4 regions of the Zoogloea sp. GDB6 genome follow, and region 2 is predicted to be linked to each of the others. Evidence: predicted binding sites of a transcription regulator. Region 2 holds the regulator's gene; each other region holds the start of a gene.

Region 1 (3,276 bases), 1.4 Mb from region 2:
GAGAGCGGTACTCTTTCGGACAGGTCTCCATGGGCAATGCGCCGCACCACCGTCACAGCGACAGCCGGCTCGCCACCGAGTTGCCGCAAAAGCCCTCGACTGATCCAGGCAGTGGCCGCCAAACTGAACAGCAGCAAAACCGTTCCCAGTGCAAAAGCCTTCGCCCGCGCACTCTTATACCCGTCATCGAGAATCTGACGGGTTTCCTGGGCGCGCGTTCGAGCGTCCTCGCGAGCCTTCAGCAAGCCTTCCCGCAAGACCCGCCAACGCGGCGTTTCATCGCCAACCAGATAAGCCTTGGCAGCCTCCAGCTCTCCGCGCTTGACACGCCCCAGCACCTCATCCCGCAGTGGATGCCAGGCCTCGGCCGCAGCCACGATCTCCCGGCTACTCGCCATTCCATCCGCCCTGGCAATAGCTTGCATCGCTTCGTCGAATTGCGCCCGGGCCTTGTTGTAATTCGCATAGCCCTTTTCATTGGCTGGATCGAGAAGGATGTTGCGTAGCGCCTGACCGATCTGGAGCCCCTGAGAATAGGCGTCTCCGAGGTTACGTTCGAGGGCGAGATCGGAGTCGAGAAAACGGGTGATTCGCTCCTGATTCCAGTCCATCTGCAGAAGCAGCGCGCCAACGGTGGCAATAAACAGGAGTCCGTTCAGGAGAAGAAGCAGAAAAAGACGGGTTTTGATGGGCAGTCGGGCGAACATGATCCGTGAGGCGATTCAGCAGAACCGCCAGAAAAACGAGGAATATCACTTTATCGACATATTCCCATTTATTCTTGACGGTCCGATACACCACGTCACACAGGTAATTCAGCCCAGTTCCGGCGGCACCCATTCCATTTCGTGCGAAAACAGGCCGACGCTGCTCACCGCCGTCGTCTCCACGCAATTCCACCACATGGTCACCCAGGCACGGCCCTCCTCGTCGATCTTCTCCACCTCGGAGATCGCCCCGACCATGAACATGATCATGTCCAGTTCGTCCTCGTCCATGTCCGGATCCGGCGAAACGGACAGGATCCGCACATGCTCGCCCACGGTGACCGCCCGGCCGTTCCTGTCCTTCACGCTAACTCTTGCATCCATGTGGGTCTCCCGCTGTCGCATTGTCGAAGACCGCCGCAATCCGGCGGTGTCGAACAAGGCTTAGCAAACTTCGAACCACGCCCTCTCAGGCCCGGATAGCCCCCCTCGGCACGGCATTCCGCCCCCCTTGACGCCCCCGGCTTGTCGGGAAGGCGACATCCCGCCGCCGCAATCCCGCCACGCAGGACGCGGGCTTTGTCGCTGAAACGACACTTCGCCAGCCCCCGAACGGGCTCTGGCATCCAGCAACTTCCGCTTTGCCGACAAGCACTTGAACGGCACACCGGACGCCCCCCCGGGAGCTGGCACTGTATCTGCTGTTACTTGGGGAAACATCACAAGTGAGCGGAGTCCCCCCATGGAAAAACCCGAAAAGATCACCCGCGAGGCAGCCCTCCGGGTGGCCCTTGCCGCGCGGGCCATGCCCAATATCGGCCTGACCCGCCTGATCGAAGTGCTGCAGGAATGCCTCGGCGACAGCATCGACACCGAGACCCTGCGCAACATCACCGTCACCCACCTGAAGACCGGCTTCGGCAGCCTCGACGGCGAAGAGGACGGCGAAGACATCGGCATCGGCCTGGAAGCCATGAAGCTGGCGGTGCGCATTCTGTGGGGCGACGCCGATGACGACGAGGGCCTGCCGCCGCTCGAACCCTACAACGAAGGCGACATGCCGGGCTCGGTGCGCGTCGCCATCGCCTCCGACTTCGGCTTGGCGCTCAACGGGCACTTCGGCTCCTGTCTGCGCTTCCTGGTCTACCAGGTGTCGCCCACCGAGAGCCGCCTGATCGATGTGCGCCACACGGCCGAGGCCGATTTCGCGCCAGACAAGAACCTGTTCCGCGCCCAGCTCATCGGCGACTGCCACGTGGTGTACGTGGTGTCGGTCGGCGGCCCGGCGGCGGCCAAGATCATCCGCGCCGACATTTACCCGATCAAGCTGGCGGAAGGCGGCACTGCGGACGAGGTGATCGCCAAGTTCCAGCACGCCATGGAGAACTCGCCACCCCCCTGGCTACTGAAGATCCTCGGCGTCGCAGCCGAGAACCGGCTGCGCAACTACGGCGCCAACCGGGCTGCCGACGACGTGCACGCGGACTGAAACCCTCCCGGGAGGACATGCCATGGCCAAGCCGAAACCCGACCACTTCGAGGCCACCGCCGCATTGATCAGCAATGCCGTCGGCACCGCCCGCGTCTTTGGCGAGAACCCGCGCATCACGCGGCTGGTGGCCAGCAGCATCGGCCGCTTCGCCGCCGAGCTGGACAATATGCCGGAGGCCGTCCCCGCCGGCGCCCAGCTGATCCGCTACGCCCTCGCCCAGATCAGCGAGCAGGACGCGCTGTTCGTGCCGAAGCTGCACGCGTCGCTGGAAGAGCTGGCGCGCTGATAAATAAACACAAAGCCCGGCCGGAGCCGGGCTTTGTTCGATCACGCCGCAGTGAAACTCAGCGCTGGATCTGCGTCACATCACGCACCGCACCGGTATCGGCGCTGGTGGTGAGCGCTGCGTAGGCCTGCAGTGCAGCACTCACGTGGCGGACGCGGTTCGCCGGCTTCCAGCCGCGGGCATCCTGGGCAGCGCGGCGGGCTGCCAGCACTTCGTCGGACACCGCCAGGTTGATGCGGCGGTTGGGGATGTCGATCTCGATGGTGTCGCCCTCCTCCACCAGGCCGATCGCGCCGCCGCAGGCCGCTTCCGGCGAGGCATGGCCGATGGACAGGCCGGAGGTGCCACCCGAGAAACGCCCGTCGGTGAGCAGCGCACAGCTCTTGCCGAGGCCCTTCGACTTCAGGTAACTGGTCGGGTAGAGCATCTCCTGCATACCGGGGCCACCCTTCGGGCCTTCGTAGCGGATCACCACCACGTCGCCAGCGACGATCTGGTCGCCGAGGATGCCGGCCACCGCGTCTTCCTGGCTCTCGAACACGCGGGCACGGCCGGTGAACTGCCAGATCGACTCATCGACGCCGGCGGTCTTCACGATGCAGCCCTTTTCGGCGATGTTGCCGTACAGCACGGCGAGGCCACCGTCCTGGCTGAAGGCGTGCGCCTTGTCACGGATCACGCCGTGGCTGCGATCCAGATCCAGCTCGTTCCAGCGACGGTCCTGGCTGAAGGCAACCTGGGTCGGCACGCCGCCCGGTGCGGCCTTGTAGAAGTTGAACACGCCGCCGTCG
Region 2 (3,276 bases):
ACGGCGGTGAGATCACCCTCGACGACGAGGTGCTGACCCATCGCCCGATCCACCAGCGAGCTCGCCTCGGGCTGTCCTACCTGCCGCAGGAGATGAGCGTCTTCCGCAAGCTGACGGTGGCCGAGAACATCCAGGCAGTGCTTGAACTGCAGAGCCTCTCCAAGGCGCAGATCGCCAGCCGCCTCGACGAGCTGCTGAACGAGCTGGGCATCGAACACCTGCGCGACAGCACTGCGATCTCCCTATCCGGCGGCGAACGCCGGCGCTGCGAGATCGCCCGCGCGCTAGCCACCGATCCGCGCCTGATCCTGCTGGATGAACCCTTTGCCGGCGTCGATCCGATCGCCGTCATCGACATCCAGAAGATCATCCGTTTCCTGAAGGACAGGGGGATCGGTGTGTTGATCACCGACCACAACGTCCGTGAAACCCTCGGCATCTGCGACCGTGCCTTCATCATCAACGCCGGCGAAGTACTGGCCAGTGGCCGCCCGGACGAGATCGTTCACAACGAACAGGTTCGCCAGGTGTACCTCGGCGAGCACTTCAGGCTCTGAGGCCCGATACGACTCATGAAGCCCAGCCTCCAGCTCAAACTCTCCCAGCATCTCGCGCTGACGCCCCAGCTGCAGCAGTCCATCAAGCTGCTGCAGTTGTTGACCCTCGAACTCAACCAGGAGATCGAGAAGATCCTCCTGGAGAACCCCATGCTCGAACGGGAGGAGCCCGAGGGCGATCTCGGCTCGAGCCGCGTCGAGGCACCCGGCCCTGTGGCGCCAGCGGGCAGCGAAGCCGCCCACGAGCGCGAGCAGGAGCAATCCCGGGAGGCGGAACGCGAGCGCGAACCGGATCACGATTTCGACGGTAGCGGCGAAGCCGGTGAATGGGCTGCGGCGGGTAGTGGCGGGCAACGCGACGACGATGACGAGACCGACTTCCAGGAGTTCCAGGCCGCGGTGCCGTCCTTGCGCGACCACCTGGACGCCCAGGTTGCGCTGACCCCGCTGTCCGACCGGGATCGGGCGCTGGTGCGCTTCCTCATCGAGGCCCTCGACGACGACGGCTACCTCAGCCAGGACCTGGCCGATCTGCTGCCGCTGTTGCCGCCAGAGCTGGAAATCGAGCTCGACGACCTCAAGATCGCGCTGCGCCAGATCCAGAGCCTGGACCCGGCCGGCATCGGCGCCCAGGACGTGGGCCAGTGCCTGGCCCTGCAACTGCATACCCAGCCCCCCAGCGAAGCCCGAGACCTGGCCATCGCCATCGTCAGCGAACATCTCGAACTGCTGGCCGCCCGCGACTTCCTGAAGATCAAGCGCGCACTGCGCTGCAGCGACGACACGCTGCGCGAGGCCCACGCGCTGATCCTCGGCCTCAACCCGCGCCCCGGCGCCCAGTTCTCCCAGGCCGACACCCGCTACGTGGTCCCCGACGTGGTGGTCCGCAAGATGCGCAACAACTGGGTCGTCAGCCTCAATCCGGACGCGATGCCACGCCTGCGCATCAATCAGCTGTATGCCCAGATCCTGCGCGACAACCGCGGCGCCAGCGGCTCCCTGTCCAGCCACCTGCAGGAAGCACGCTGGCTGATCAAGAACGTGCAACAGCGTTTCGACACCATCCAGCGGGTTTCGCAAGCGATCGTTGACCGCCAGCGCCAGTTCTTCGATTATGGCGATGTGGCAATGCGACCGCTGACCCTGCGGGAAATTGCCGAACAGCTGGATCTACACGAATCCACCGTTTCGCGGGTGACCACCCAAAAGTACATGGCCACACCGCGGGGCATTTTCGAGTTCAAGTATTTTTTCGGCAGTCACGTTGCCACCGACAGCGGTGGGGCTGCTTCCTCGACGGCGATTCGGGCGCTGATTCGCCAGCTCGTGGGAGCGGAAGACAAGAAGAAACCCTTGTCCGACGCCAAGATTGCCGAGTTGTTGGGCCAGCAGGGTATCGTCGTGGCGCGTCGGACAATTGCAAAATACCGCGAGTCCCTCGATATTCCGCCGGTCAGTCTGCGCAAAACCATCTGACAGAAAGGTAGCAACCATGAACCTCAACATCACGGGGCATCACGTCGAAGTTACGCCGGCCATCCGCGAGTACGTTACGAGCAAGCTGGACCGCGTGATCCGTCACTTCGACAACGTCACCAGCGTCGGCGTGATCCTCTCGGTGGAAAAGCTGCGTCAGAAGGCCGAAGTCACCGTGCACGTGCGCGGCAAGGACATCTACGTCGAGAACGAAGATGCCGACATGTACGCAGCCATCGACGGGCTGATTGACAAGCTCGACCGTCAGGTCCTGAAGTACAAGGACAAGACCAGCGACCACGGTCACGACTCCCTGAAGCAGCACCTCGCCGAGTCCTGATTCCCGGCGCTAAGTAATACGCTTTTCCCCGGGACCGTTGTGGCTATAATGCGCCCCAATTGACACAACGGCCCCGGCGGCCTCCGCCTCCGGATCTTCCTGAATCGCCTTTCACCGGCAACCTGTGTCGGACCGTTCCGCACACGGGAGAGTCCTCGCATGAACCTCATCGCCAAACTTCTGCCGCCGACCAACGTGGTCGTCGGGCTCGAGGCGAGCAGCAAGAAGCGCGCTTTCGAGCAAGCCGGCCTGCTGTTCGAGAACAACCACGGCATCGGCCGCAGCACCGTCTTCGACAGCCTGTTTGCCCGCGAGAAGCTCGGCTCGACCGGCCTCGGCCAGGGCATCGCCATTCCCCACGGCCGCATCAAGGGCCTCAAGGAGGCGCTGGGTGCCTTCATCCGCCTCGCCGACCCCGTTCCCTTCGACGCCCCCGACGGACGTCCCGTATCGATGCTGTTCGTGCTGCTGGTGCCCGAGCAGGCCAACGAACACCATCTTCAACTGCTGTCCGAACTGGCTCAGATGTTCAGCGACCGCAGCTTCCGAGAACAATTGATGAGCGCGCCCGATGCCCAGGCGGCCCACACCCTTTTCGCCCAATGGGGCAGCCATGCGTCAGACGACGGTCAGCCGGCTGTTTGACGACAATCTGGAGCGCCTGCGGCTGCGCCACATCTGCGGCAGCCTGGCGACCCGTATTTCGGTCTCCGAAGACCGCATCTGGCCTGCCGACATGGTCGGCCACCTCAACCTGATCCACCCGGACCGCCTGCAGATCCTCGGCTCCTCCGAGATGGCCTGGGCCCGCCGCCAGACCCGCGAGAAGGTCATCCACCACGTCAGGGAGATCCTTTCCTACGCCCCGCCGGCACTCATCGTCGCCGACGACGAGGAGATCCC
Region 3 (3,276 bases), 940 kb from region 2:
AGAAGGTGCAGACCGCCGTCAATACCTACCTGATCAACGCCGGCAGCAAGCTGATCCTCGTCGATACCGGCACCGCCAAGGTCTTCGGCCCGACCCTCGGCTACGTCGCCGAGCACATCCGCGCCGCCGGCTACAAGCCGGAACAGGTGGATCTGGTGCTGCTGACCCATCTGCACCCCGATCACGTCGCCGGCCTCCTGGACGCCGACGGCAAGCCCCTCTTCCCCAACGCCGAAATCCGCGTGAATCAGACGGAAAGTGATTTCTGGTTGTCCGAGGACAACGCCACCAAGGCCCCGAAGGACAGACAGGGAATGTTCGCGATCGCCCGCAAGGCCGCCGCGCCCTACCAGGCCGCCGGCAAGTGGAAACCCTTCAGCGGCGACGCAGAGCTCGCGCCGGGCATCAAGCCGGTGGCGGCGGTCGGCCACACGCCGGGCCACAGCGCCTACCTGGTCGAATCGAAGGGCCAGCGCCTGCTGATCCTCGGCGACTCGGTACACAGCTACGCGGTCCAATTCGCCCGCCCGGACGTCGCTATCGAGTTCGACAGCGACAAGAAGCAGGCCGTCGCGACCCGCAAGAAACTGTTCTCGTGGGCTGCCAAGGAAAAGATGACCGTCGCCGGCATGCACCTGCCCTTCCCCGGCCTCGGCCACATCCGCGCCGACGGGAAAGCCTTCGGCTGGGTCCCGGTGGAGTACAGCCCGCTGCGCAGCAACAAGTGATCCTGTCCTGAGCAAACAAAAGGGGCGCTCCACGGAGCGCCCCTTTTACCAACCGACAGACAGGAATTACAGACCGGCAGCGGCGCGCAGCACGGCAGCCTTGTCGGTGTTTTCCCAAGTGAAGTCGGCCTCGTCACGGCCGAAGTGACCGTAGGCCGCAGTACGCGAGTAGATCGGACGCAGCAGGTCGAGCGCCGCGATGATGCCCTTCGGACGCAGGTCGAAGTGGGCCTGGATCAGCTCGACGATCTTCTCGTCGGCGATCTTGCCGGTACCGAAGGTTTCCACCATCAGGCTCACCGGCTTGGCGACACCGATCGCGTAGGCGACCTGCACTTCGCAACGGTCGGCCAGGCCGGCGGCAACCACATTCTTTGCCACGTAGCGGCCCGCATAGGCGCCGGAACGATCCACCTTGGACGGGTCCTTGCCGGAGAACGCACCGCCACCGTGGTGGGCCGCGCCGCCGTACGTATCGACGATGATCTTGCGACCGGTCAGGCCGCAGTCGCCGTTCGGGCCGCCGATGACAAAGCGGCCGGTGGGGTTGATCAGGTAGCGGGTGTTGCCGCTCAGGAACTCCTTCGGCAGCACCGGCTTGATGACCTCCTCGATGACCGCCTCGGTAAGGGCAGCATGGGAAATATCCGGATGATGCTGGGTGGACACCACCACCGTGTCGATCGCCACCGGTTTGCCGTCCACGTATTTGACGGTCAGCTGGCTCTTGGCGTCCGGACGCAGCCACGGCAAACGGCCATCCTTACGCACTTCCGCCTGACGCTGCATGATGCGGTGGGCGTAGTAGATCGGGAAGGGCATCAGGCTCGGCGTCTCGTTGGTCGCGTAACCGAACATCAGGCCCTGATCGCCGGCGCCCTGATCCAGATCGAGGCCTTCGCCTTCGTTCACGCCCTGGGCGATATCGGAGGACTGACGGTTGATGGCGGTGAGTACCGCGCAGCTCTTGTAGTCGAAGCCGATCTCGGAATCGTCGTAACCGATGCGCTTGACGGTGTTACGGGCGATGTCCATGTAGTTGATGTCCGCGCGCGTCGTGATTTCGCCGGAAATCACCACCAGACCGGTGGACACCAGGGTTTCGCAGGCGACACGACCGTGCGGGTCTTGCGCGAGGATCGCGTCGAGCACCGCATCGGAAATCTGGTCGGCGACCTTGTCGGGATGGCCTTCGGAGACGGATTCCGAAGTAAAAAGGTATTCTCTGGCCATGGAGGCGCTCCTGAAAAACAAAAATCCCCTTGACTGACGGCGTTGCCGTCTCGGGGGATTCTCGGAGCGGCGACGCTTTAGCAGTATTTTTGCCGGCACATCCACAGCTGACCTGCGAACCGCCACCGCCCTGCAAGTTGTCGGATTAACTCGGCGGAATCACAATTATAGCTTTGCCTTCCGGCCCGTCAATTCGGCCATCACGCAGCCCCCAATGGCATCACTCATTTTTTCCCTTCTGGCCCGCCTCCCCCTCGGACTCCTGCAACGTCTCGGCGCCTTCGCGGGCTGGCTGACCTACGCGGGCTCGCCCACCTACCGGCGGCGCCTGCGCGACAATCTGGCCCAGGCCCTGGGCCAGGATGAAGCGGCACGGACTTGGCGGCGAACTGTGGGCGAGACCGGCAAGCAGGCGCTCGAACTGCCATGGCTGCTGCTGCGCCCACAGGCCGAGATCGTCACCAAGGTCGTCCGCGTCAGCGGCTGGGAACACGTGGAAGCCGCCGAGGCCAGCGGCGGCGGCATCCTGTTCATCACGCCACACCTGGGTTGCTTCGAGATCACAGCTCAGTATTTCTCTACCCACAAGCCGATCACCGTGCTGTACCGGGCACCGCGCAAGGCAGTGCTGCAGCCGGTCATCAACACAGGGCGCAGTCGCGGCAACATGCGTCTGGCGCCCGCCGACGTCGGCGGCGTGCGGCGTCTGATCAAGGCCCTGCGCGCCGGCGAGGCGGTCGGCATGCTGCCGGACCAGGTACCAGGCGCCGGTGAAGGCGCCTGGCTGCCCTTCTTCGGCCGCCCGGCCTACACGATGACACTGGCCGCGCGCCTGTCCGAGGTGTCGGGCGTCAGCACGATCTTCGCATGGGCCGAACGCCTGCCCGGCGGCAGCGGCTTCCACCTGCGCCTGCGGCCGGCCCTCGAAGCACTGACTGGCGACACCGAAACCCGCGCCGCCGCCATCAACCGCGAGATGGAAGCCCTGATCCGCGAGAATCCGTCCCAGTACCTGTGGGGCTACAACCGTTACAAACGCCCCCGCGGCGCCGCGCCTACCTCATCTCCCACACCTCCCGCCTCCCGAGAAAACCAACAATGAGCCGTATCGTCGTCGCCCTGCTGTGGCTGCTCCACTGGCTGCCCCTGTCCATGCAGGCCCCCATCGGCCGCGGCCTCGGCCTGCTGCTGTACTGGATCATCGCACCGCGCCGCAAGGTGGTGCTGACCAACCTGCGTCTGTGCTTTCCCGATCAGTCCGAAGCCGAGCGCCGCGCGCTGGCCAAGGAACACTTCGCGCTGGCCGGGCGCAGCC
Region 4 (3,276 bases), 1.4 Mb from region 2:
CGGTCGATGATGGAGCTGACCAGGTTCAGGCGCTCCATGTTGATCGCTCCGACCGCACCGGTGCCTTCGAGATTGATCGCGCAGGGCACACCGCCAACCAGCCAGTTCGGGTGCGGATTCTTACCGCCGAAGATGGTATGAACCTTGACGATGTCCTTCTGGAAATCCAGCGCTTCCAGATAGTGGGTGACCGCCATCAGGTTGGCTTCCGGCGGCAGCTTGTAGGCCGGATTGCCCCAGTAGCCGTTCATGAAGGGACCGAGCTGGCCGGATTCGACGAACTTTTTCAGGCGGTTCTGCACGTCGCGGAAATACCCCGGCGAAGACAACGGCCAGCTGGAAATGCTCTGGGCAAGCTCGGAGGTCTTCTTCGGATCGGCCTTCAGCGCCGACACCACATCCACCCAGTCCAGCGCGTGCAGGTGGTAGAAATGCACCAGGTGGTCGTGGATGTACAGGTTGAGCTGCATCAGGTTGCGGATGATGTTGGCGTTCTCCGGGATCTGGATCGCCAAGGCATCTTCCACCGCGCGTACCGAGGTCAGCGCGTGGGTACCGGTACACACGCCGCAGATGCGCTCGGTGAAGGCCCACGCATCGCGCGGGTCGCGGCCCTTCAGGATGACCTCCAACCCGCGCCACATGGTGCCGGTGGACACCGCGTTGCGGATCACGTTCTTGTCGTCGATGTTCACCTCGACGCGCATGTGGCCCTCGATCCGGCACACCGGATCGACCACCACGCGCTTGCCGGAGTTATCGAGCTTGAAGCCCTGGGTTTCAAGCACAGTCATTATTTATCTCCCGAATTCTGATTGTCGCCCTGCTTGTCGCTGCGGGCCCGCGCCAGCGCCGTCACCGCGGCATGGGCGGCAACCGCCGCGCCGACCACGCCGGCCGCCGTGCCGCCGACCTTGTCGGCATTGCCTTCGATGGCGAACTGCTTGATGTCGGTGACGCGATCGTAGAAGCTGCCCTTGTCCCAGAAGCCGTCTTCCGAGCAGCCGATGCAGCCGTGACCGGACTGCACCGGCCAGCTGACGCCGCCGTTCCAGCGCATCGACGAGCAGGCGTTGTAGGTGGTCGGGCCCTTGCAGCCCATCTTGTAGAGGCAATAGCCCTTGCGCGCCGCGTCGTCGTCCCAGTTCTCGACGAACTGGCCGGCGTCGAAGTGCGGGCGGCGGTAGCACTTGTCGTGGATGCGCTGGCCGTAGAACATCTTCGGGCGGCCCTGGCGGTCCAGCTCGGGAATCTTGTCGAAGGTCAGCATGTAGGTGACCACGCCGGTCATCACTTCGGCGATCGGCGGGCAGCCGGGCACGCGCACGATGGGCTTGTCGGTGATCACCTTATGCACCGGCGTTGCGCGGGTCGGGTTCGGCTTGGCGGCCTGCACACAGCCGTAGGAGGCACAGGCGCCCCAACTGATGATGGCCTTGGCATCGGCACAGGTTTCCTTCAGCACTTCCACGAAGGGACGACCTCCGTGGATGCAGAACATGCCGTCCTCGTTGAGCGGCGGATTGCCTTCGACGGCGACGATGTAGTTGCCCTTGTACTTCTTCTTGACCTCTTCGATGATCGCCTCGGCCTGGTGGCCGGCGGCCGCCATCAGCGTGTCGTCGTAATCGAGGGACAGCATCGACAGCACCACGTCCTTGGTCAGCGGATGGGCCGAGCGGATGAAGGACTCCGAGCAGCAGGTGCACTCCAGACCGTGCAGCCAGATCACCGGCGTGCGCGGCTTGTTTTCCAGCGCGTGGGCAATCTTCGGCACAAAGGCGCTGCCGAGGCCCAGCGAGGTGGCCGTCAGGCTGCAGAATTTCATGAAGCTGCGGCGCGTGATGCCTTGCCGCCGCAGCACTTCGTAGAACGTTTCAGTCATGGATACCAACCCCCTGGTGGAACATCGGGCCCGGATATGTTCTGATCTATCGCGACGCAAGCGGGCCGGCACGGTCGCACATGGCGAGAGGGGATTTAACAAAAAGCGTGCCCAATTTTGGCAGGCCGTAAAAACCCTTATCCGACAAGGCCTTATTGTTTTACGACGGGCTGCCGCACCGACCGCGCCGGGAGACTGGTAATCGACTGACCGGTCAAACGGAAACCAGACATCCAGTCCGACACAAACCCAACGACATAAACCCGAGTTTTCCGATACCCATGATGAGCGACCTTTCCATCCAGGCCGTCGACTTCGACGACGAAGCCCAGCGCGACGATTTCCTCGACTTGCTCGACCACTACATGCGCGGCCCCACCGGCAGCGGCCAGGCCATGGGCGACGAATTGCGCGCACGCCTGCCGGACGAGCTGCGCCGCCGCCCAACCGTGCTGAGCTTCATCGCCTACTGGAACAAGAAGGGGGAGCGGCAGGCCGCCGGGCTGATCAACTGCGTGGAGGGCTTCTCCACCTTCGCCGGCAAACCGCTGTTGAATGTGCACGACATCATCGTGCATGAGGACTTCCGCCGCCGCGGCATCGCCACGGCCTTGCTGGCCCACGCCGAGCAGGTGGCACGGCAGCGGGACTGCTGCAAGCTGACCCTCGAGGTGCTCGAAGGCAATGCCGGCGCCCGCCAGGCCTACCTGAACAGCGGCTTCGCGGGCTACCAGCTCGACCCGGCCATGGGCCAGGCCTTGTTCATGGAAAAAAAGCTCTAGCCGAGACGGAAACGACGCACGCTCTCTTCGAGATCAACCGCGACACGGGCCAGCGCCTCGACTTCACGCAGCGTCTCGACACTGGCCTGGTGGTTCTCGTCGCCCATACGACTGATGCCATTGATCTGCTCCGACAGCGCGTCGCAGGCACGATGCTGCTCATGCATCGCGGTGCTGATCGATGCCACCAGATCGTGCACTTGTCCCACGATCCTCCCGAGCTCGGCAATCGCGTCCTTCGCAGTGCTCACCTTATCGACGCTACTGCCCGCCATCGCCACCGTCTCCGAGACGCTCTCGACAGCACCACGGCTGCTCTCCTGAAGACGGGAAATCATGGATGCGATTTCCTGCGTGGCAGCCCCGGTCCGCTCCGACAGCTTGCGCACCTCGTCGGCAACGACCGCAAACCCCCGCCCTTGCTCGCCCGCCCGGGCAGCCTCAATCGCGGCATTCAGGGCCAGCAGGTTGGTCTGATCCGCAATCTCCTTGATGGCCGTGACAATCTGCGAGATTTCATCGGACTGCCCTCCCAGCTGCTCGATGATCTTCGAAGAGGCCTGCATCCTGCCGGCCATTTCTCCGATCACCGCTTCAACATCCGCGATA

Evidence for each region. Region 2 encodes sigma-54, which starts transcription at its own class of promoters, with help from an activator protein. Its sites were predicted from a motif close to TGGCACGCTTNCTGCTNA; they were not measured.
Region 1: a site for sigma-54 is predicted at 1,395-1,412, ahead of AC1PQG_RS20200 (dinitrogenase iron-molybdenum cofactor biosynthesis protein). Genes of this name have one in related genera too.
Region 3: a site for sigma-54 is predicted at 2,039-2,056, ahead of metK (methionine adenosyltransferase). Genes of this name have one in related genera too.
Region 4: a site for sigma-54 is predicted at 1,981-1,998, ahead of AC1PQG_RS20180 (hydrogenase small subunit). Genes of this name have one in related genera too.

The regions. Positions count from the first base shown of each region.
Region 1 is NZ_CM161497.1:4,421,510-4,424,785, forward strand. Features, by position in the region: gene AC1PQG_RS20190 (methyl-accepting chemotaxis protein) at 1-707, opposite strand, end outside; gene AC1PQG_RS20195 (hypothetical protein) at 816-1,091, opposite strand; gene AC1PQG_RS20200 (dinitrogenase iron-molybdenum cofactor biosynthesis protein) at 1,450-2,196, shown strand; gene AC1PQG_RS20205 (hypothetical protein) at 2,219-2,485, shown strand; gene ilvD (dihydroxy-acid dehydratase) at 2,544-3,276, opposite strand, start outside.
Region 2 is NZ_CM161497.1:69,282-72,557, reverse strand. Features, by position in the region: gene lptB (LPS export ABC transporter ATP-binding protein) at 1-557, shown strand, start outside; gene AC1PQG_RS00325 (RNA polymerase factor sigma-54) at 573-2,033, shown strand; gene hpf (ribosome hibernation-promoting factor, HPF/YfiA family) at 2,050-2,373, shown strand; gene ptsN (PTS IIA-like nitrogen regulatory protein PtsN) at 2,533-3,018, shown strand; gene hprK (HPr(Ser) kinase/phosphatase) at 2,987-3,276, shown strand, end outside.
Region 3 is NZ_CM161497.1:4,893,511-4,896,786, forward strand. Features, by position in the region: gene AC1PQG_RS22325 (MBL fold metallo-hydrolase) at 1-728, shown strand, start outside; gene metK (methionine adenosyltransferase) at 795-1,961, opposite strand; gene AC1PQG_RS22335 (lysophospholipid acyltransferase family protein) at 2,176-3,063, shown strand; gene AC1PQG_RS22340 (LpxL/LpxP family acyltransferase) at 3,060-3,276, shown strand, end outside.
Region 4 is NZ_CM161497.1:4,417,937-4,421,212, forward strand. Features, by position in the region: gene AC1PQG_RS20175 (nickel-dependent hydrogenase large subunit) at 1-794, opposite strand, end outside; gene AC1PQG_RS20180 (hydrogenase small subunit) at 794-1,885, opposite strand; gene AC1PQG_RS20185 (GNAT family N-acetyltransferase) at 2,170-2,667, shown strand; gene AC1PQG_RS20190 (methyl-accepting chemotaxis protein) at 2,664-3,276, opposite strand, start outside.